Regions from separate parts of the Sodalis sp. RH16 genome, predicted to be linked through region 2. Evidence: riboswitches for the same ligand, from Rfam matches in the RefSeq annotation. Region 2 holds a riboswitch; each other region holds the start of a gene.
The links. A riboswitch is a leader RNA that binds a small molecule or an ion and turns the genes downstream of it on or off. The one in region 2 is predicted to bind thiamine pyrophosphate.

Region 1: another riboswitch for thiamine pyrophosphate. It lies ahead of thiC (phosphomethylpyrimidine synthase ThiC); the one in region 2 lies ahead of thiM (hydroxyethylthiazole kinase).
Region 3: another riboswitch for thiamine pyrophosphate. It lies ahead of thiB (thiamine ABC transporter substrate binding subunit); the one in region 2 lies ahead of thiM (hydroxyethylthiazole kinase).

What each region holds. Positions count from the first base shown of each region.
Region 1 is NZ_CP178737.1:1,438,498-1,445,936, forward strand. Features, by position in the region: gene ACL2XJ_RS06535 (YjaG family protein) at 1-73, opposite strand, end outside; gene nfi (deoxyribonuclease V) at 133-828, opposite strand; gene hemE (uroporphyrinogen decarboxylase) at 909-1,973, opposite strand; gene nudC (NAD(+) diphosphatase) at 1,992-2,792, opposite strand; gene rsd (sigma D regulator) at 2,886-3,407, shown strand; TPP riboswitch at 3,518-3,631, shown strand; gene thiC (phosphomethylpyrimidine synthase ThiC) at 3,734-5,653, shown strand; gene thiE (thiamine phosphate synthase) at 5,650-6,303, shown strand; gene ACL2XJ_RS06570 (HesA/MoeB/ThiF family protein) at 6,293-7,060, shown strand; gene thiS (sulfur carrier protein ThiS) at 7,060-7,260, shown strand; gene ACL2XJ_RS06580 (thiazole synthase) at 7,263-7,439, shown strand, end outside.
Region 2 is NZ_CP178737.1:6,048,261-6,055,699, reverse strand. Features, by position in the region: gene ACL2XJ_RS27655 (DUF1456 family protein) at 153-620, shown strand; gene ACL2XJ_RS27650 (GNAT family N-acetyltransferase) at 649-1,095, opposite strand; gene ACL2XJ_RS27645 (helix-turn-helix transcriptional regulator) at 1,454-2,185, shown strand; gene ACL2XJ_RS27640 (hypothetical protein) at 2,486-2,833, shown strand; TPP riboswitch at 2,863-2,963, shown strand; gene thiM (hydroxyethylthiazole kinase) at 3,003-3,797, shown strand; gene thiD (bifunctional hydroxymethylpyrimidine kinase/phosphomethylpyrimidine kinase) at 3,794-4,597, shown strand; gene ACL2XJ_RS27625 (hypothetical protein) at 4,544-5,458, opposite strand; gene yegS (lipid kinase YegS) at 5,624-6,523, opposite strand; gene yegQ (tRNA 5-hydroxyuridine modification protein YegQ) at 6,844-7,439, opposite strand, start outside.
Region 3 is NZ_CP178737.1:420,526-427,964, forward strand. Features, by position in the region: gene sgrR (HTH-type transcriptional regulator SgrR) at 1-1,241, shown strand, start outside; TPP riboswitch at 1,279-1,397, shown strand; gene thiB (thiamine ABC transporter substrate binding subunit) at 1,441-2,421, shown strand; gene thiP (thiamine/thiamine pyrophosphate ABC transporter permease ThiP) at 2,397-4,004, shown strand; gene thiQ (thiamine ABC transporter ATP-binding protein ThiQ) at 3,991-4,704, shown strand; gene ACL2XJ_RS01950 (S8 family serine peptidase) at 5,174-6,592, shown strand; gene ACL2XJ_RS01955 (DedA family protein) at 6,679-7,439, opposite strand, start outside.

The sequences.
Region 1 (7,439 bases), 1.5 Mb from region 2:
GCGATGCCATAAAAATCACGTGTTGCCAGCTGTCCAGCTTCTCCAGACGCAAATGTATCGGATTACGTAACATCGCACTATCTCAATATTCTTAATATTGCGAAGCAGTGTACCCGAAATTGCCCGGTTCCCCTATTGCGGATTAAACAAGTCCGGGCTTTCCTGATCTTGCCGCCAGCGCTGAAACGCCATGCGATTCGAGGCCACCGCATCCGCCCAGCGGGTAGGTTCAGGCAAACGGTATCCTCTCATACACAGGCGCACCCAATGCAGCGCGCTGTCCAAACCCACCCGATGCCCGGTGGAGATAAACAGCGGATTACAGCGTAATTTACTGCGCCATACCCAGGCGACCTGCTCACCTTTATCGATGAGAGGAGCCCTGGCGTCCGGTTCATCGCTCAGCGGCTCGAAACGACCGCACAAGCGGCGTTTCGCCACGCCGATGGTGGGCCGGTCGATTAATAGGCCAAAGTGACTGGCGACCCCCAAACGGCGCGGATGGGAGATGCCGTGGCCGTCCACAAAGACCAAATCCGGCTGCTGCGAAAGACGCTGCCATGCGGCCAGTAGGGCCGGGTACTCCCTGAAGGACAAAAAGCCGGGAATATACGGCATGGTGGTATTGATACGCGCCACCTGATACTCGATGAGCTCCAGGGACGGAAAGCGCAGCAGAGCAATGGCCGCGCGGGTCACCTCGCCCCCTTGTTCAAATCCCACATCGGCGCCGGCGATGATTGACGGGGTCTCGAAATCAAAAGCGTCATGACGGATAACATTTCCCGCGGTGGCGATTTGCTGCGCACGTAATCCGGCTATATCCACAATTTCCATAATGCCAGCTCCTACGGGTGATAACCTCAGCGTCAACGAATGATAACGCCGGCGACTACATGTGGTAAGGATTAAGGGTGATAAGGACGCGACAGGCGGTGTACCGCCTCCACCAATACGCCGGCGTTTTCCGGCGGCACATCCTGGTGAATGCCATGCCCCAGGTTAAACACATGTCCTTCCCCGTACCCGAAACCCGCAAGTATTTCAGCGGCTTCCAGCTCGATGCGCTGCGGTTGGGCGTACAGTATCGACGGATCCATATTGCCTTGCAGAGCCACTTTATCTCCCACGAGGCGGCGGGCGTCGCCGATGTCGGTGCTCCAGTCAAGGCCCAGGGCGTCGCAACCGGTTTGGGCCATCTGTGCCAGCCACTGTCCGCCGCCCTTGGTGAACAAGGTCACCGGCACCCGGCGCCCTTCGTTCTCCCGCAGCAGACCGTCGATGATTTTATGCATGTAAGCGAGAGAGAATTCCCGGTAGCCATTACCGGTAAGCACACCGCCCCAGGTATCGAAAATCATCACCGCCTGGACGCCGGCGCGAATCTGGGCGTTCAGATAAAGCGTGACGCTATCCGCCAGTTTGTCCAGCAGCAGATGCAGGCTCTTCGGTTCCGTATACATCAATTTTTTGATTTTGGTGAAGGATTTGCTGCTGCCGCCTTCAACCATGTAGGTTGCCAGGGTCCAGGGACTGCCGGAGAAGCCGATTAAAGGCACCTCGCCGCGCAGATTTTTTCGGATGGTACGCACCGCGTTCATGACATACACCAATTCCTGCTCGGGATCGGGAATGGGTAATTTTGTTATGTCGCCGAAAGATAAGAGGGGCCGCTCGAAACGCGGCCCCTCTCCCTGTTCAAAATAGAGTCCCAATCCCATGGCATCGGGGATGGTCAGAATATCGGAAAACAGAATCGCCGCGTCAAGGGGATAACGCCTTAACGGCTGCAGCGTCACCTCGCAGGCCAATTCAGCGTTTTTGCACAGCGACATGAAATCCCCGGCCTCGGCGCGGGTCGCCTGGTATTCCGGCAGGTAGCGACCGGCCTGCCGCATCATCCAGACCGGGGTCATATCCACCGGCTGGCGCAGCAGGGCGCGCAGGTAACGATCGTTTTTCAATTCATCCATGCTGGATTTCCTTTGTTATTAACGGGTTGTCGCAATAGAGCTGTCGGCATCCCGATCCGCGCGACATAGGGCCACCGTATCCTCGATTAACCGGCGGGCCACGGTGCCCGGCGGCGGCAATAACGGCAATGCATCGTAACGATACCAGCCGGCATCCAGGATCTCGCTGTGATCGGGGGTGATGTCGCCACCGTCATACTCCGCCATAAAAGCCATCATCAGCGAATGGGGAAAAGGCCATGGCTGAGAGGTGACATAGCGTACATTCTTCACCTTCACCTTGGTCTCTTCCATGACCTCGCGGGCCACCGTTTGCTCCAGCGTTTCACCCACTTCGACGAATCCGGCCAGCACGGTATAGATGCCGCCGCGATGGCGGGTATGCTGGGCCAGCAAAATTTCATCGCCCCGGCGAATCGCAACTATAATGCATGGAGCGATTTGCGGGTAATAGCGTTCATGGCAATGATCGCACAGGCAAGCCCACTCTTTGCCGCTAATGCGCATGGTATGTCCGCAGTAGCCGCAAAACCGGTGGGCCCGGTAGAATTCCGCCAGTTGGACACCCCGCCCTGCCAATTGGAACAGGCCGGGGTCTTGGTCAATGATCTGCCGGACCGATCCCATATCCCGGGGCATGGTATGGCGTACCAGCCAGGCGGTAGACCCTGCCCATTCGCCGATGGGGGTTGCAGTAAACCCCTGCAGCGACCAGGCGGAGGCCAAACCAAACGGCAATTCCCCTTGGGGTAACCACAATTTGCTGTTCTGGCTGACGACCCACCAGCCGTGTTCGTTACCGCTGAGTTCTTGTTCCATTTTAGTTGCACTACCCCTTTTTCACTGGCAATCTAGAATTTAGCTTTAAAAGATAAATAACGCAGCGTTACTTTTATTACATCGGAGTCTGTCATGTTAAACCAGCTGGAAATCTTGGCTCAACGGGTTGGCGGCAGTAACGAACTTATTGACCAATGGCTGGTGGCCCGCCGGGGCTTACTGGTTGCTTATTACCATCTCATCGGTCTTAAGCCCAACAAAGAAAAGCATACTCCTCTGGATGAAAACGCGCTGGACGACTTTTGCCATCATCTCGTGGACTATCTGTCCGCCGGCCATTTTCATGTGTACGATCGTATCGTGCCGGAGGCGGACGAAAGCGGTCCCAACCGTCTTTTAATAACGCAGATCTACCAGGCTTTGCAGGAAAATACGCAACAAATCATGTCGTTTTATGACAGCCAATTTGAGACCGCCGTGGATCATGACAACTGCATGGAGTTCCAGGAAGCCCTTTCCGGCGTCGGCGAGGCGCTGGGCACCCGGTTTTCGCTGGAGGACAAGCTGATTCAAAAGGCGTTGGAGCACCGAGCGGACTATCGGCCCTCGGAACCCGCCGCCAATAATGACCCGGATGCCTCGCGCCTGGCTTAACGCCGGGTCTGAGCATCCTTTTCGGCTCATCTGAGCCGCAACGCTGACCAATCGCCCCGGCGTCAACGAGTAGGGGCACTTTGTCAGCAAACGTTGGCTCGTGATGAGCCGGTATCTTGTCGGAGTGCCTAGCGCGTACATTACGCCAGGCTGAGACCGTTAATTCGGGATCCGCGGAACCTGATCGGGTTAATACCCGCGAAGGGAACAAGAGTAATTCAACGCCAAGAATCATCGTCGATCGACATATGATTCCAGCCCTGTCTTATTACTCCCGTAGCGCTCCGGACAAGCAATTTTCCCTAACTTCTTTATAAGGAATTGCTATGTCTCTACCCACCACTCCTTCCCGCCGCGAACAGCGGGCACAGGCCCAGGATTTTATCAACCGCCTGAAAGGCGAGGCGTTCCCCCAGTCCCGCCGCATTTATTTGCAGGGCAGCAGTGCCGATATCCGGGTGCCGATGCGTGAAATACAGCTCAGTCCGACCATGATCGGCGGTGATAAAAGCGCCCCCCGATATGAACAGAACGAGCCGGTGCCGATATACGATACCGCCGGACCCTATGGCGACCCGGAGATATCCATTGACGTACGCGCCGGTTTGTTTCCGTTGCGTGCCAACTGGATCGAACGCCGGGCGGATACCGAAACCGTCAGTGAATTAAGCTCTCGTTACAGCGGGGAGCGGCGTGCCGACGACGGTCTGGATGAAATCCGTTTTGCACCGGGCCATATGCCGCAGCGCGCCAAACCTGGGCGCTGCGTCACACAGTTACATTACGCCCGGGCGGGTATCGTGACGCCGGAAATGGAGTTCATTGCGCTGCGTGAAAACATGGGCCGTGAACGAATCCGCGGCGAGGTGCTATTGCAACAGCATCCCGGCCATGGCTTCGGCGCCGAGCTGCCGGAAAATATCACGCCGGAATTCGTGCGGCGGGAGGTTGCCGAGGGCCGCGCCATCATCCCCGCCAATATCAACCATCCCGAATCGGAGCCGATGATTATCGGCCGCAATTTTCTGGTGAAGGTCAATGCCAACATCGGCAACTCGGCGGTAAGTTCTTCCATCGAAGAAGAAGTGGAAAAACTGGTATGGTCCACGCGCTGGGGCGCGGATACCGTAATGGATCTCTCCACCGGACGCTATATCCACGAAACACGGGAATGGATACTGCGCAACAGCCCGGTCCCCATCGGTACGGTGCCCATCTACCAGGCGCTGGAAAAGGTCAACGGCGTGGCGGAGAATCTGACCTGGGAAACGTTCCGCGATACCCTCTTGGAGCAGGCGGAACAAGGGGTGGACTACTTTACCATTCATGCCGGCGTGCTGCTGCGCTATGTGCCCATGACCGCCAAACGGTTAACCGGCATCGTCTCCCGCGGCGGTTCCATTATGGCGAAATGGTGTTTGTCACATCACAAGGAAAGCTTTCTGTATGAACATTTCCGCGAAATCTGCCAAATCTGCGCCGCCTATGATGTAGCGCTGTCGCTGGGCGACGGCCTGCGCCCCGGCTCCATCCAGGACGCCAACGATGAGGCGCAGTTCGCCGAACTCTATACCCTTGGCGAGCTCACCAAAATCGCGTGGGAATATGACGTCCAGGTCATGATAGAAGGCCCCGGCCATATCCCGATGCATATGATTCGCCGCAATATGACCGAGCAGTTGGAGCACTGCCACGAAGCTCCCTTTTACACTCTCGGACCGCTGACAACCGATATCGCCCCCGGTTATGACCATTTTACCTCCGGCATCGGCGCGGCGCTTATCGGCTGGTTCGGCTGCGCCATGCTGTGCTACGTCACGCCCAAGGAACATTTGGGCCTGCCGAATAAAGAGGACGTGAAGCAAGGGCTAATCACCTACAAAATCGCCGCCCACGCTGCGGATCTGGCCAAAGGCCACCCCGGCGCGCAAATTCGCGATAACGCCATGTCCAAGGCGCGTTTTGAATTCCGCTGGGAAGATCAGTTCAACCTGGCGCTGGACCCCGCCACGGCACGCGCATACCACGATGAAACCCTGCCCCAGGAGTCCGGTAAGGTGGCGCATTTTTGTTCCATGTGCGGTCCTAAGTTCTGTTCAATGAAGATTTCCCAGGAAGTCAGGGATTATGCCGCCGCTCAGGCCATCGACGTTCAGCAAAGCGGCATGGATACGATGTCGGCCGAATTCCGCGCCCATGGCGGGGAAATCTATCTGACGCCCACTGAAGCGGGGATAGCTAAATGAATGCACTCAACGCACCTTTTGCCCCCACCGCCCATCGGCTGGGGCTCTATCCGGTGGTGGACTCCCTGGCCTGGATAGTCCGTTTGCTGGACGCAGGCGTCACCACCCTGCAGCTTCGGATCAAGGATCGGCCGGACGAGGCGGTAGAACCGGATATCGAAGCCGCCATCCTGCTGGGCAGGAAATACCAGGCCAGAATATTCATTAACGACTACTGGCGGCTGGCGGTGAAACACGGCGCTTACGGTGTGCATCTGGGCCAGGAAGACCTGGATACCGCCGATCTGTCGGTTATTCAGCGCGCCGGCCTGCGCCTGGGCCTCTCCACCCATGACGATCAGGAACTGGCTCGGGCGTTGTCGTTCCGGCCCTCTTATATCGCCCTGGGCCATATCTTCCCGACCCAGACGAAAATCATGCCGTCGCAGCCGCAGGGGCTGGCGGATCTCAAGCGCATGGCGGCCGGATTGGAGGATATTCCCACCGTGGCCATCGGCGGCATCAGTATCGATCGGGTGGACGCGGTAATGGACTGCGGCGTCGGCAGCGTGGCGGTGGTAAGCGCCATCACCAAAGCGCCGGACTGGCGGTTGGCCACCGCTGTCTTATTGCAGAAAACAGAAGGCCGGGAGGTGGCGGATGCTCAATGACCAGGCGTTTTTGCGCTACAGCCGGCACATGCTGCTGGAAGAGATAGGTCCCGAAGGCCAGGAAAAGTTAATGGCTGCAACCGTGCTGATAGCCGGTCTCGGCGGCCTGGGTTCCCCCGCCGCCCTGTATCTGGCGGCGGCTGGGGTCGGTACCCTGCTGCTGGCGGATGACGACCGAGTGGACGTCAGCAATCTTCAACGCCAGATTCTCTATCGAACCGGCGATATCACTCATTCCAAGGCCCTGGTGGCGCAGCAGCAGTTACAGGCGCTTAACCCGTTGGGAAAATATATCCCATTACAGGAGCGTCTGGCGGGCGAATCGTTGACGCGCGCGGTGGCGAGGGCGGATTTGATCCTGGACTGCAGCGATAATATGCAAACCCGCCATGAGATAAACGCCGCCTGCGTCCAACAGGGTAAAACCTTGATAAGCGCCAGCGCGGTAGGCTTCAGCGGCCAATTTTTGGTGCTGCAGCCGCCCTACCGGCACGGCTGCTATGCTTGCCTGTTCCCTGAGGCCGCCGAACCGCAGCGCAACTGCCGTACCGCCGGCGTCGTCGGGCCGGTGGTCGGGATTATGGGCGCCTTGCAAGCATTGGAGGCGACGAAAATTCTCAGCGGCTTGCCTTCCCCGCTGAGCGGCCGGTTGCAGCTGTTTGACGGCAAATCCATGACCTGGCGCACCCTTAAACTGACCCGCGCCGCCGACTGCGAACTGTGCGGCGCGCAGGTCAGCGAGGGGGAGCCGGTTTGATGAAAATCACCCTTAACGAACGGCCCATAGAGCTTTCACACCGGCTCTCGCTGGCGGAATTGCTGGACCAGTTGAAATATTCGTCGGAAGGCGCGGCCCTGGCAATCAATCAAACCATTATTCCCCGCAGCCAGTGGCCCCGGCATCTCATTAACGAAGGCGACGACATCTTACTTTTTCAAGCCATAGCAGGAGGCTGAACATGTTGAAAATAGCCGATACTACCTTTACTTCCCGGTTGCTTACCGGCACCGGAAAATTCTCTACCGCCGATATCATGCTGCAGGCGTTGGCCGCTTCAGGCAGCCAGTTGGTCACCCTGGCCATGCGCCGGGTGGATCTGCGCAACGGCAATGACGCTATCCTGCCCGCCCTGCGC
Region 2 (7,439 bases):
GCCAGACTGGAATATGAACACTGGTTTTGAGGACGAGAATGACCGCCTGGGATAAAAAGCCGGGCGGTTGTATTCATCAGCCCTATGTTTAACGCCGGATATCATTATACTGTCCGGCCATAAAGATAATTGCGCGATAAGGGACCGGGGTCATGATGAATAACGATGTGCTGCGCAGCGTACGCTATATGCTGAATCTGCATAATGAACAGCTCCTGGGCATATTGGCGTTAGCGGAGTGCGTCATTACGCCGCAACAGATGGCCGGCTTCGTTAAAAAAGAAGAGGAAGAGGGCTATGCGCCCTGTCCGGACATGGTGATGGGCTGTTTTCTTCATGGCCTGGTGATTCATAAACGCGGCCGGGATGAAACGATGCCGGAAGCTAAAATTGAACGAAAAATCACCAATAATATTATCCTGAAAAAGCTGCGTGTCGCCTTTTCACTGAAAACCAACGACCTGCAGGACATTCTCCAGTCCCAGGACTTTCGCCTCTCCCTGCCGGAGGTGACCGCCATGCTGCGGTCTCCGGGGCATAAAAATTATCGGGTATGCGGCGATCAGGTCCTGCGTTACTTTCTTAAAGGACTGGCTGCCCGGCTTCGCAAAGCGGTATAGAGCACATATTGAATAATTACCCTTTTGTTTAGCGAAAGAATAATTTGTGTTGCTCTATGGCGCGGTGCATGAGGAAATATTCCCCGTGTTCTGCGATGCCCGATGAGATGATCTTCCAGCCGTGACGCTGGTAAAACGCCAGGGCTCGGCGATTTTTGGTCAGGCACTTCAGGGCCATCTTATCGCCGCACAGCGGATAGCAGGCTTCCAGCAGCGCAGTGGCCACCCCCTGCCGCTGCCAGGCAGGATCAACAAATAGATTGTGCAAAAAGCTGTCCGGCAGCCAAAGGGAGGCAAAGCCGACAATGTGATTTTGCTCTTCGGCCACCAAAATCTTTTCGCCAAATGTCGCACCGTCGAAATCCTCCAGATGCCACTGTCTGCCGTCCAGCCAGGTCCAGCATTTTTTGCGGGAAGAGAGGTACAGGGTGCGTAAAAAGGGTCGGTCTGATTCTCGATAAGTCCTGACAAGCACAGCTTCTCCTTACTGCAACTACCCGGTGCAGTGGATGGATTCTTGGGAAAGCACTCGGTGCTTAATTATATCAGACAATTTGTCAATAATTTGATGGTTGTGGCCCTTCCGGACCGAATCCGCGGTTTCGGCCGGTAACAACGGACCGCCGGGCGGTGGGAGGCGGCGACGGTATTAAGGTATCAGTGGGTCAATTTTCCTAACAGATAAGGATATCCCTTGTTCTATTAGTAGTTGCATCAATACCTGGCCTCTTATATTATCGAAAATCCTCTTGAAATTAACCTTTCAGCCAGTCATTAATTACCTGGCGGGAATATTAAATGATGAGTATTAGTTAATATTGCAGGCATAGATTATGGAAAAATCAGTTGAAAACAGCCAAGATGTTTTTATCACAGCCATGAAAAAAGAACTTAAGCTCTATCTTATCCAGATTTTCAAGAATACTCATGTTTTTTGTTTTGCTTACTTAATGATGAACAAATCACACAGTTTTCCTGCCTCTATAATATCCGATTATCCGGCGGGCTGGATTAATCAATATAAAAACCATGGCTATCAAAAAATTGATCCGGTCATGATCATCGCATGCCGGAAATTTTCGCCATTTATTTGGCCTGACAATCCGGCGATAATCCATCAGCACAGTTTTTTCAATCTGTCGAAATTTTATCGTCTGAACAGCGGTTATACCTTCACGTTGCATGACGGCGACGACAATCTGGCGACGCTGAGCCTCACCAATCGCACCGGCAGCTCGGATTTTTATCGTATCATCGAGCAAAATAAGGAAAAATTCCAGATGCTGTTGATTACCACCCATGAAAAAGTGATCAATTTTATGCGCGCCGAAATGCGCGCTATGCAGCCTTACGGCGGCCCACCCACCCATGCACTGCTATCGCCCAGGGAAAAAGAAGTATTATTCTGGGCCAGCGCGGGTAAAACCTATGGCGAGGTGGCCACTATTCTTACCATCAGAGAAGGAACGGTAAAATTTCATATAAGAAATATTATTGATAAGCTTGGCGTTGTCAATGCTAAACATGCCATTAGCCGTGCCATGGAGCTCAAGCTTTTCAGTTAATGCTTTATGAACGATAAGGTTGGATAATATTATCTTCGCTGGTCTTGTGTGTTCTGTTTTATTATCCAAAATAAAAATTATTTAATTTTTATTAAACCAGATCCATATATTGATGTGCTAATTACATTCATTTTCTCAGGGTTTCACCTCGGAAAGCTAAAACCTGATGTTTATTGTAGCTGCGTTTATACCCTCTCTTTTAATCTAATCGGACGGGATACCGGCGCCGCGAAGTTGTAGACAGTGTCGGTAATAGACATTGAAAATACAGCAGGAAGCAAATAGGATTGATTATATTACATGTGTAAAATTATTGCCCCTTATCTGCTTTTTTTATTCCCTTTGACGGCCTTCGCCTCCAATGTTGTTGATAAAGAGGTGCTGCAACGCATTTTGAATAACGTTTCCCATGAGTGCCTTGGCAATCCGGCCTGGCCAATCTCCCTGCCGGTGGATAACGATCCCTGGCTCTTGGGCCGTATCGAGGCCTTGGCCGAGTCGGGGCTGGTTCAGCCGGCCTGGCTTGATAATCGCCCCGTCTGGCTGCTGACCCCCACCGGCGCAGGTTCCTCGCCTCGCACCGGCGATGGGTGCATCGGCCGGATGCTGTTGCGGCATGGCTTGCAGGAAGTCCCCTGCGATCGTTGATCTTTTCTTCCCGCACCCGGATAATCAACAGACTTGACTCGGGGTGTCCGTTGTTACGCAGCGGACTGAGATTTAACCCGCATAACCTGATCTGGATAATGCCAGCGTAGGGAAGTCACGGCGTCCCTTCCTCCGGATCCCGTCTTCTTAAACGCCGGCTGGGAGCAATATGACTGTACAACCTATGGAATTTCCCGGCCTGACCGCGGCCGCCTCCCTTGATTTGCTTCGGCAGCATGCGCCGCTGGTGCATTGCTTGACCAATGACGTGGTGCAGGCTTTTACCGCCAATACCCTGCTGGCGCTCGGCGCCGCGCCGGCAATGGTGGTCGATCCGGAAGAGGCGGCGCAATTCAGCGCCATGGCCGATGCCCTGCTGGTGAATATCGGCACGCTGCGCCGCCGCCAGGCGGAGGCCATGCTGGCCGCCGTCCAGGCCGCTAACGAGGCCGGCACTCCGTGGGTACTCGATCCGGTGGCGGCGGGACCTCTTGCCTATCGAACCGGGTTCGCCCATAGCCTCCTGCCGCTGCGCCCGGCCGCCATCCGCGGCAATGCCTCCGAGATCCTGGCCTTGGCCGGCGAGAGCGCTCTGGGACGCGGCGTGGACAGTGCCGATGATTCCAGCCTGGCCCTGTCCGCCGCCCGGAAGCTGGCCACGGACCATCACACGCTGGTGGCGGTAACGGGACGGGTGGATTTTGTCACCGACGGGGAGCGGATATGGTCCATCAATGACGGCCATCCGCTGATGACCCGGGTGACGGGGACCGGCTGCGCGTTATCGGCGGTGGTGGCGGCCTTTTGCGCGCTGCCGGGGGATCGTTTGTCGCACGTGGCCGCCGCCTGCAAAGTCATGGCCCGCGCCGGCCGGCTCACCGCGGCTGACGTCAGGGGGCCCGGCAGTTTTGCCGTGGATTTCCTTGATAGACTCTATACTCTCCAGGGAGAGCAGCTGCAATGAGCCGCATCCGGAATCTCTTGACCATCGCCGGTACCGATCCCAGCGGCGGGGCCGGCATCCAGGCCGATATGAAAACCTTTTCGGCCCTCGGCGCTTACGGCACCACGGTAATTACCGCCCTGGTGGCGCAAAATACCCGCGGCGTGCAATCCATCTATCCCATCACTCCTGAGTTTGTAGGTGAACAGCTGGACTCGGTGCTCAGCGATGTGCGTATCGACAGCGCCAAAATCGGCATGCTGGGGCAGGAGGATATCGTCCGGGTAGTGGCGGAAAAACTCCGGCAATATCCCATCCCCTTCGTGGTGCTGGACACGGTTATGGTGGCGAAAAGCGGTGATTTCCTGCTGGCGCCGGATGCGGTGTCGGCGCTAAGGGATGAACTGTTGCCGCTGGCATCCATCATCACCCCCAACCTGCCGGAGGCGGCGGCATTATTGAACTGCCCGCCGGCGGCCGATGAAAGCGGCATGCGTGAGCAGGGCCGGGCGCTGCTGGCCTTGGGTTGCCGGGCGGTGGTGATGAAAGGCGGCCATCTGCATGGAGAATCCAGCCCCGATTGGCTGATTACCGCCGACGGGGAGCTGCGGTTCGATGCCCTGCGGGTCAATACCCGCCATACCCACGGCACCGGCTGTACGCTGTCCGCCGCGTTGGCGGCGTTGCGCCCGCAATATGACGACTGGGAGCAAACCCTGCGGGCGGCGAAAGCCTATTTGCAGCAGGCGTTGCTGCATGCCGATGATTTAGAGGTCGGGCAGGGGATTGGACCCGTCCATCATTTCCACCAGTGGTGGTGACATGCCGGTTAACACACCTTCGGCGTAGCTCAACAGCGAGCGGGCATATTGCAGATGGCGGGCGTCGAAGACGTTAAGCGGATAGTGTTTCTCGGCGCGGTGGGGACGAATGCGCAGCGAAGGCACGAGTTTGTCCTGCTTTTTATCCGGTACCGCGGTAAAGATATATCCCGGCTGCAGGCGGTTGTCTTCATCGCGCCATAATAACTGCAATGACGGATAGGGGGGGTTGGAACGGGCGATAAAAACGTTGCCGGACCAAAAGCCCTCGAACGGTCCGTCCTTTTGCAGGCGCTTCTCTTCGAAAACCGGTGCGTTGACCCATGCGGTCAATGCCGCAGGAGTAATGGCCTGTTCCAGCTGTTTCCACAGCGGGCAGCCGTTTTCCAATTGCCAGCAGGCTAAACCGATATAGTCGTTTAGCGCCTGCCAATCCTGTTCCAATTTAAGTTTTAACGACTTGTCGAACAGGTTGCGGTATTGGACGATGGGACTGCGCAGCTCACCGATGGTGTCATAGGTAATCAAGGTGGCATTGCGCGGCTTGCGGCGCAGCGATAACCAGAGAAATATTTTGGGGATGCGAAAGGCGATGGACTGCACGCTAAGACGGTATTGATTCTCCTTGGACAGCACAAAGCCGTTGGAGGTACCGCGCTTTTCGCGATAATTGTGAATCACCACCACGCTGTCTTCACCCATCCATCCGGTGACGTAATGTTCTTTATCGCTGTCGGTGAGCTTCAGGTCATCCACCATGGAGCAAATGTTCTTTTCGTCTAACGTCGACAGGGGATGTGTCTCTTTGGCGCTGTAATAAAGGCTTTCTGGCATGGGTAGGTCGGGTGAAAAAGCTTGCATTATAATTTCCTGGGTAAGCGATATGCCATATAACCTTCATCTTTCAAGTTGCAGCCGGCACAGCTGCAACTCGAAATCTATTGCGTACAGATTACCTTAAGTTGTTATACAAATTCTTTACCCACGCGCCTTTGACGGCCAATATTGTGCGTAAGATCAAAATCTTTATGCCAATAACGGGCATTGCGGCGGCAAACGGCATGAGAGCGCCGCCGGCAGCACTTTAATCCGGAATTTTTTTCCTCTCAGCGGTTCACCGTCCAGATTGAAGGTGACCTCATGGGGCGCGATTATCTCCAGCCAGGGCAGAGTGGCGGAAACGATATGCGGATTCTCGGTGTCGGTGGAGAGGCTATTGAGCAATATTGGCAACCACTCTTCCACGGCGAAGATACGCAACTGCAGCTTACCGTCATTGATAAGCGCTCCCGGACATAATACCTGGCCGCCGCCGGCCTGCCGGCCGTTACCGATACCGATCACCAGGGCGTCGCCGGTCCAGCTGAAGCCGGGCCCGCGGATTTCGCAGCTATCGGCTTTCAAGGTGTCCATGCGCAGCAAACCGTGGATGAAATAGGATGCGCCCCCCAGCACCGATTTTAATTTCGCCGGTGTTTCGCTGGTGATACGGGTACCGAAGCCGCCGGTGGCCATATTGATGAAAAAACGATCCTGATTGACCCGGGCGAGATCGATATCCGTCGCTTTGCCCAGCACGGCCAGCGCCAGCGCTTTATCCAGCTCCGCCGGGATGGCGCAGCTTTGGGCAAAGTCGTTGGCGGTGCCCAGCGGCAGGATGCCGAGGCTTGGGCGGCCTTTTACCGGCAACAACGCCAGCGCGCACGCCACTTCATTGATGGTGCCGTCGCCGCCGCCGGCAATCACCGTTTGCACTCCCAGCTTGACGGCTTCTTCCACATAACGATGCACATCGCCGTGTTCCCAGGTTACGCGGACATACAGCGGATAGCCGTCGTGCCGCTGCTGCTGCACGGCTTGCCGGAGCTCTTCGTTGCCAGCGCTCTTGCCGTTTAAAATAATCAATGAAGCGGGTATGGGTGGCATGGCTGATTCCATTAATCCTGTCTGTTGATCTTAGGGCGGGAGAGATGTGGTCCCAGCCCGGCACGATGTTCAACGGCGGGCGTAGTGCCTTTATCTAGTTTAGATACTAACGTCGGCGTCGGGAAAGTCGAAGAACAAAACGCGTTTTGCCGCGGGCGGGTCAAAACCGTAAAGGAACGGCAATGCAAAATAAAAAGCCAGCTCAAGGGAGGATGAGCTGGCGAAAGAGGTGGTTCCTGGTGTAGCTGGGTCGTTATTATCCGTTTGGTTTCAGCAAGCGCATCATACGCGTTGCCGGCTAGGCGTATTGTGACACAATTCTAACTTCCGGATATTTCACGATCCTTAAGCGGCAGGGCAGCGGATTTACCGTGCGGATCGCGGGTGGTGGTGCCGTCCAGGTTCCTCAGCAGTAGCGCGAAACGGATATCCAGCGCTTCAGGCACCGGTAAATAGACGGTATGGCCGTTGCCGGGAGCGACCTGGGCGGCGTTTCCTTTAATATCGGTAATCTGTTCGAGGGTAAACGTGATATTGCCCTGGGGGGTCATCAATTCGACGCTGTCCCCCAGGGAGAATTTATTTTTCACCGCCACTTCCGCCAGGCCGTCGCGGCGGTGGCCGGTAAATTCTCCCACGAACTGCTGAGTGTCGGATACCGAATAACCGTAATCGTAATTTTGCTGGTCCTCATGGACATGGCGGCGAAGAAAACCCTCGGTGTAGCCGCGATGGGCCAGGCCTTCCAGGGTGCGCAGCAGTGTCGGGTCAAAGGGTTTGCCGGCGGCCGCATCATCAATCGCCCGGCGATAGACCTGGGCGGTCCGGGCGCAATAATAGAAGGATTTGGTGCGGCCCTCGATCTTCAGCGAATGCACCCCCATCGCCGTCAGCCGTTCCACATGGGCGATGGCCC
Region 3 (7,439 bases), 510 kb from region 2:
GCTCGGAGAACCATGTGGTACGGCAGATCTTCAGCGGCCTGACCCGGATAAATGAGGAAAATGGGGAACTGGAGCCGGATCTGGCCCACCATTGGCAGCGGGTCTCGGCGCTCCATTGGCGTTTTTATCTGCGCCCGGCCATTCATTTTCATCATGGACGCGAGCTGACCACCGACGATGTGCGCCTGTCGCTGCTGCGCCTGAAAGACCAGCCGCTGTTCAGCCATCTGGATAGCGTCAGCTCGGCCACCGCCAATACCGTTGATATCACCCTGTCCGCGCCGGACGAATGGCTGCCCTGGCTGCTGAGCAGCGTATCGGCCATGATCTTGCCGCAGGAGTGGCAAACATTACCTGATTTTACCCGACGTCCCATCGGCACCGGGCCCTACGCCGTGGTCAACAATGGCCCGAGCCAGCTGAAAATCCGGGCTTTTGATGACTATTTCGGCTATCGAGCACTGATTGATGAGGTGAATATCTGGGTATTGCCGGATCTTACCGCTGAGCTGACCTACTCAGGGGTGCAACTGCAAGGGGACGACAGCGGCCATGATGAGCTGGAAACCCGCCTGGGGGACGGCTGCTATTTTATTCTGTTCGATCAGCGCTCGCCGCTGATGCAAAACCCGGAACATCGCCGCTGGCTCTGCGAAAACATCGACCCGATATCCATGCTGGTGCAGGCCGGACCGGCCTATCAGCACTACTGGTCGCCGGCCTACGGTATCCTGCCGCGCTGGCACCACAACAAGGTCGCCGAGGCGCGCCCGAAACCGTCGGGACTGACCCATCTCAGGCTGACGGTTTACCACGCCCATTCCGAATTTGATGATTTATGCCGCGCCTTGACCGAGGTCCTGGCACGACTGGATATCCAGTTGACCGTCAACACCCTGAACTACGAAGCCTGGCATCAGGGCGCGGCGCAGAGCGACATTTGGCTTGGCAGCGCCAACTTCTCCCCGCCGCTGGAATTCTCGCTGTTCGCTACCTTCTATGAAATGCCGTTACTGCATCACTGCCTGCAAACTGATTTCGCCCGGATAGCGCAAACCTGGCGCAGCCGGCAATTACCGCTGGCGGAGTGGTGCAGCGCGCTGGTCACCGATTATCGCCTGCACCCTCTGTTTCACCACCGGATGATATTGCAAGGGCAACGCAGCATGCGCGGCGTGCGCATGAATGCCCTCGGCTGGTTCGATTTCAAATCCGCCTGGTTTGCGCCGCCGGATTCCTAAACGCTGTCAAGAGGCGAACAAACCCATTACAATGAACGCGTTCTCAACGGGGTGCGATTTTTTCCGGCGCTATGCCGCCGGTGAATTTCGCTGAGACCACACCCGTCGAACCTGATCCGGTTAATACCGGCGAAGGGATTTGAGAGCGCGCCGCGCTGCCTCAGAACTCCTTTGCCATACTTCTTTTCAGGAGCGCAACGTGATAAAAAAATGGTTACCTTCCCTTATTTTACTGGCTTCCATACCCGCATGGGCAAAACCCGTATTGACGGTTTACACCTATGATTCATTCGCCTCCGAATGGGGTCCCGGCCCGGCTATTAAAAAGGCCTTTGAAGCCCAATGCGGCTGTGAACTGAAATTCATCGTCCAGGAAGACGGCGTCGCGCTGCTCAATCGCCTGCGCATCGAAGGGAAAAAAAGCAGTGCGGATGTGGTGGTAGGGTTGGATGATAATCTGATCCAGGCCGCCCAGGATACCCATCTGTTTAAACCCCATAACGTGGATACCGCAGGACTTACCCTGCCCGGCGGCTGGCATGACGCTACTTTTCTGCCTTTTGATTACGGCTATTTCGCCTTTGTCTACGATAAAAACAAGCTTAAAAATCCCCCCGCCAGCCTGCATGAGCTTATCGATGGCCCGGCGCCGCTGAAAATCATCTATGAAGATCCCCGCACCAGCACCCCCGGACTGGGTTTACTGCTGTGGGTGCAAAAAGTCTATGGCGACGACGCGCCACAGGCCTGGCAACGTCTGGCGAAAAAGACCGTTACCGTGCCCAAGGGCTGGAGCGAGGCCTATGGGCTGTTCCTGAAAGGGGAAGCGGATATGGTGCTCAGCTACACCACCTCGCCGGCCTACCATATAGTGGAAGAGAAAAAGGATAATTACGCCGCCGCGTCCTTCAGCGAAGGGCATTATGTGCAGGTGGAAGTGGCCGGCCAACTGGCCGCCAGTAAAAATCCCGAGCTGGCGCAGCAGTTTATGCATTTTATGGTGACGCCGGCCTTCCAGCAGACCATCCCCACCGGCAACTGGATGTACCCGGTGATAAAGACTCCGCTGCCGGCCGGTTTTGACCAGCCGCCGCAAAAAACGCTGTCCTATACGCCGCAGGAAGTGGCGAAACAACGGAACAATTGGACCCAGACATGGCTGCGCGCCGTCAGCCAATAATCCCCCGCTGGCTATGGCCGGGACTGTTGGCGGCCACGCTGCTGGCCGCCATTGCGCTGTCGGCCGTGGGCGCGTTATGGATCAATGCCCCGGCCGCCCAATGGCGGGATATGCTGACCGACGGCTATCTTCGCCATGTGCTGCGTTTTACCCTCTGGCAGGCGCTGCTGTCGGCGGTACTGTCGGTCTTGCCGGCGATTTTTCTCGCCCGGGCGCTTTTTCGCCGTCGTTTCCCCGGCCGCCTGCTGCTGCTGCGCTTTTGCGCCATGACGCTGGTGATGCCGGTGCTGGTGGCGGTATTCGGTATATTGGACGTTTACGGCCGCCAGGGCTGGCTGGCGCAGATAAGCGCGGCGCTGCACCTGCCTTATGGTTTCTCCCCCTATGGTTTGCCGGGTATTCTGCTGGCCCATGTCTTTTTTAACCTGCCGCTGGCGACGCGGCTGCTGCTGCAGGGACTGGAAAGTATCCCGGTGGAACACCGCCAGCTGGCGGCACAGCTCAATATCAGCGGCTGGAATTTTTTCCGGCTGCTGGAGTGGCCCTGGTTGCGCCGTCAGCTACTGCCGGCGGCGGCGCTGATTTTTATGCTGTGCTTCGCCAGTTTCGCCACCGTGCTATCCCTGGGGGGCGGGCCCGGAGCCACCACCATCGAACTGGCCATTTACCAAGCGCTGAGCTACGACTACGATCCCGGCCGCGCGGCGCTGCTGGCATTGCTGCAAATGATCTGCTGCCTGGGCCTGGTACTGTTCAGCCAGCGTCTGGCCAAGGCTTTTCCGGTGGGGGACACCCGGCCGTCAGCCTGGCGCAATCCCCGCGACAGGCACCGGGGAAGAATCATCGACGGGATCGTTATCGTCATGGCATTGCTCTTGTTGCTGCCCCCCTTGCTGGCGGTGGTCGCCGACGGTATCAACCGCGACCTTGCCTCGGCCCTGGCCCGGCCAGCCTTATGGTCGGCCATGCTCACCTCGTTACGGATTGCCCTCGGCGCCGGCCTGCTGTGTATTACCCTAACGCTGATGCTGTTATGGAGCAGCCGGGAACTGCGGTTACGCCGTTCTTTATGGGGAGCGCAGATGCTCGACCTGAGCGGCATGCTGATCCTGGCGATGCCGGGCATTGTCCTGGCCGCCGGCTTCTTTCTGCTGGCCAATAACAGCGTCGGGCTACCGCAGTCACCCTATGGGCTGGTGATACTGACCAACGCCCTGATGGCCGTACCCTATGCGTTGAAAATTCTGGAAACACCGATGCTGGACGTGGCGGAGCGCTACAACCGTCTGTGCCTGTCCCTGGGCATCCGGGGCGCGGCGCGGTTAAACGTGGTGGAGTGGCGGGCGCTGCGACAGCCCCTCGGACGGGCGATGGCCTTTGCCAGCATTCTTTCCATCGGGGATTTCGGCGTGGTGGCCCTGTTCGGCAACGAACATTTCCGCACCCTGCCTTACTACCTCTATCAGCAAATCGGCGCCTACCACAGTCAGGACGGAGCGGTGAGCGCGCTGGTCCTGCTGCTGTTGTGCTTTATACTGTTTTCCGTCATTGAAAAACTCTCGGAGTCCCATGATCCAGCTTGATAACGTGACCTATCTTTACCGTCATCTGCCGATGCGTTTCGATCTGCGGCTGGCGGCGGGTGAAAAGGTCGCGGTGCTCGGGCCGAGCGGCGCGGGGAAAAGCACGCTGCTCAATCTCATCGCCGGCTTTTTATCGCCGGACTGCGGCCGGATAGCGCTGAACGGCGAGGATCACAGTAACACCCCGCCCGATCGGCGACCGGTATCCATGCTGTTCCAGGAAAACAACCTGTTTGCCCATCTTACGGTGGCGGAAAACATCGGCCTCGGCCTGCATCCCGGCCTGCGGCTCACCGCCGAACAACGGGATCGGGTGCAAGGCGTGGCGCTGCAGGTGGGGCTTGAAGACCTGCTGCAGCGGTTGCCGGGCCAGTTATCCGGCGGCCAGCGCCAGCGGGCGGCGCTGGCGCGCTGTCTGGTGCGGGATCGGCCGATTCTGTTGCTGGACGAGCCGTTTTCCGCCTTGGACCCGGCGCTGCGCAACGATATGCTGCAACGGGTGGAGGAGGTCTGCAACCAGCGCGGCCTGACGCTGCTGATGGTATCGCACAATCTGGATGACGCCGTGCGTATCGCGCCGCGCACCCTGCTGATCGTGGACGGCCGCGTTTATTATGACGGTCCGACCCGCCGCCTGGCCTCGGGAGAGGCGCCCGAGGCCGCCATATTGGGTATCAAGCCCGGCGACGGCGGCAGATAGCAAGCAGGTAGCCATGGGCGACAAACGCTCCCGCCCCTCACGCTCGTCCGAAGGCCGCATGCTTGCACGATTGCACGATTGCACGTTTGCACGTTTGCACGTTTGCACGTTTGCACGTTTGCACGATTGCGGCAGGCTTGGTGATATTTTGATGATATCGCAATTTTGCCCGCCAGATTATATGCTTATAACAATCAATATTATTGCCCAGGCACAACGACCCGGCAATAATTAGCACTATGATTGGGTTAAATGACCGAATATGGCACTCTTGAAGCACTTCACATTATTTTCTTTCATTCATAATATGATCTGAAATGAGTGAAAGATTGTATGTACCTTTCATTTCCAATAATATTTAAAGCAGGATCTACCGCTAAAAAATTTAGATAAAAAATAATGCTTATTTTATATAATTCATAGAGTTACATCAATATTTCTCGTTCGCCGACACCAGGATACTTAAATCATGTTAAATATCAATCACGGCAAAATAGATCACTATGCGCAGCAAGGTGTCGAATATCTCTATATCGTATTCAAGGTGTTAAAAAAAAATGGTAACGCTTGCACTTATCAAGCTGAGGCGCAGCATATAAAAGCATTATTGAATAGAAACATAACCACTTGCGAGGTACATAAATTATTGGAAAAAACCGCTAGGTCTTATCCGGCGAATTCATCCGCCGTGGACGAAATTTATGGTTTTGATCGCTATTTTAAAGTTGTTTTGTCAGAGGTTAACCCTAGCGCTAATCATCTCAATGCCATTTTACAGCTTATCGCCGAGCAGGATTTTATAGAATTGGTCTATCCGGCCGGCAAACCTGTGGATGCCTCGGCAGGCATAAATTTTCACCATGATCCTCGCCAGCATGGTGATGGGTGCAATACCGAGTTCATTACGACCGATCTCATTATACCCGATTTTTATCAATACCAGTATTACCTCAGTTCGCCGGCATATAGGACGGGCAATTATAAGATAGGCGGAATATATGTGCATGGCACCTGGGGGACACTTGGCGGGGATGGAAGTTATGTCACCATCCTGTCATACGAGTTATCCGCTTGGGATACCAGCCACGTCAATTTGCCCCATGAGCGCGCGTTTGTACAGGGAGCGGCAAACATTGATTTTCATGATACCGCTTCCGTCGGCGTGGCGGCAGCAAGGTTTTTGCCGACGGCGACAATGAGCGGGATAGTGGGAATAGCCTATAACGCCCGGGTCGCCTACGCGGCGTGGCCGATAGAAAATATTTATAATGCCTACTATCAGCTGAATGCGGGAGATGTGGTACAAATGGGCATACAGCTCATCGGCGGAACAGAAACAGGGTGTACGGCTGATTGTTATGTCCCGCTGGAGTATAACAATGCCTATTATGATATTATCCGGGCATTAACCGATAAGGGCGTTCATGTTATTATCGCCGCCGGCAACGGGGCGATAAATTTGGATCATGCCGCCTTTAACGGCAAATTTAATCGGAACGTCAGAGATTCCGGCGCAATTTATGTGGGAGCCATCGACCCCACCACCGCGAGACGCGCTTCCTTTAGCAATTACGGCTCGCGTATCGACAGCTCCAGTTGGGGCGCGTACGTCGTCACGACTTTTTATGGCAGCGGAAATCTTTTCAATTATCCCAATGCCTGGTATATCAACAACTACGGCGGCACGTCCTCCGCCAATCCCATTGTCGCCGGCGCCGCGGCCAGCCTGTCTAGTATCGCCAAAGCGAATAACTGGTCGCTCCCCCCCAGATTACTCAGGCAAATATTCACCGAGACAGGTACGGTATTCCAGAATAACGACTCCCTCATCATTGGCACCCAGCCCAATCTGTCTGCGGCTTTATCTACTTTCAAAACCATTTCCTGACGTTTTGCTTCATCAACCCGCAAAGGCATATCAATAACAGATATGTGTTTTGCTTATTATGAAGCGACATAAAATCGCCAACATAATCAGAAGCTGAGTACTTTACAAAACTGAGCGGCATAAACCGGCATCAGCGGATGGCGGATTAACGCCGCGATGACCGCCGCCGTCCCCAGGATGCATAACGGCGTCAGCCAGCGCAGCCTGCGCAAAGGCAGCAGGCGGGCCGCCGGTCGCGTGGATATTTTGTGGCTGCGGCGCCAGCGCCAGATTAGCCAGCCGGTAAGCCAAAATAGCAGCGCCACCGTCAGCAGCAGGGCACGGAATCCGCCGGTATGCTGGCCGTCGGGGATATTGATGGCCACACCCGCCAGGATGCCCGGCATAAAATAGGCCGGCGGCCAGGTCAGGCAGCCAATGATATTGGGCAGCGCAAACTTCAGCGGCGGCAGATCCAGCATGCCGGCCACCATGGGCACCAGCGGCCGGGTGGGGCCGACAAAACGGCCGATCAGCACCGTCATCAGGCTGTGCTGATGCAAGGCATATTCGGTCTTGTTGAGCATGGCGCGATGTTTTTTTAAAAAAGACCATCTTTTCAAGGGCTTTTTAAAACCATGACCGAGAAAGTAGGATATCCAGTCGCCCAAGAAGCATCCCACAATGCCGGCCGCCCACGCGGGATAAAAACCCAGGGCGCCGCTGCCGATCAGCGCGCCCAGCGTCGCCATCATCACCGTGCCCGGCAATAACAATCCCACCAGGGCCAACGACTCCAAAAATGCCACCAGCGCAACGACCAATAATGTAACAGCCAAAGATATCGTGGTTAAATGCTGTAAAAAGG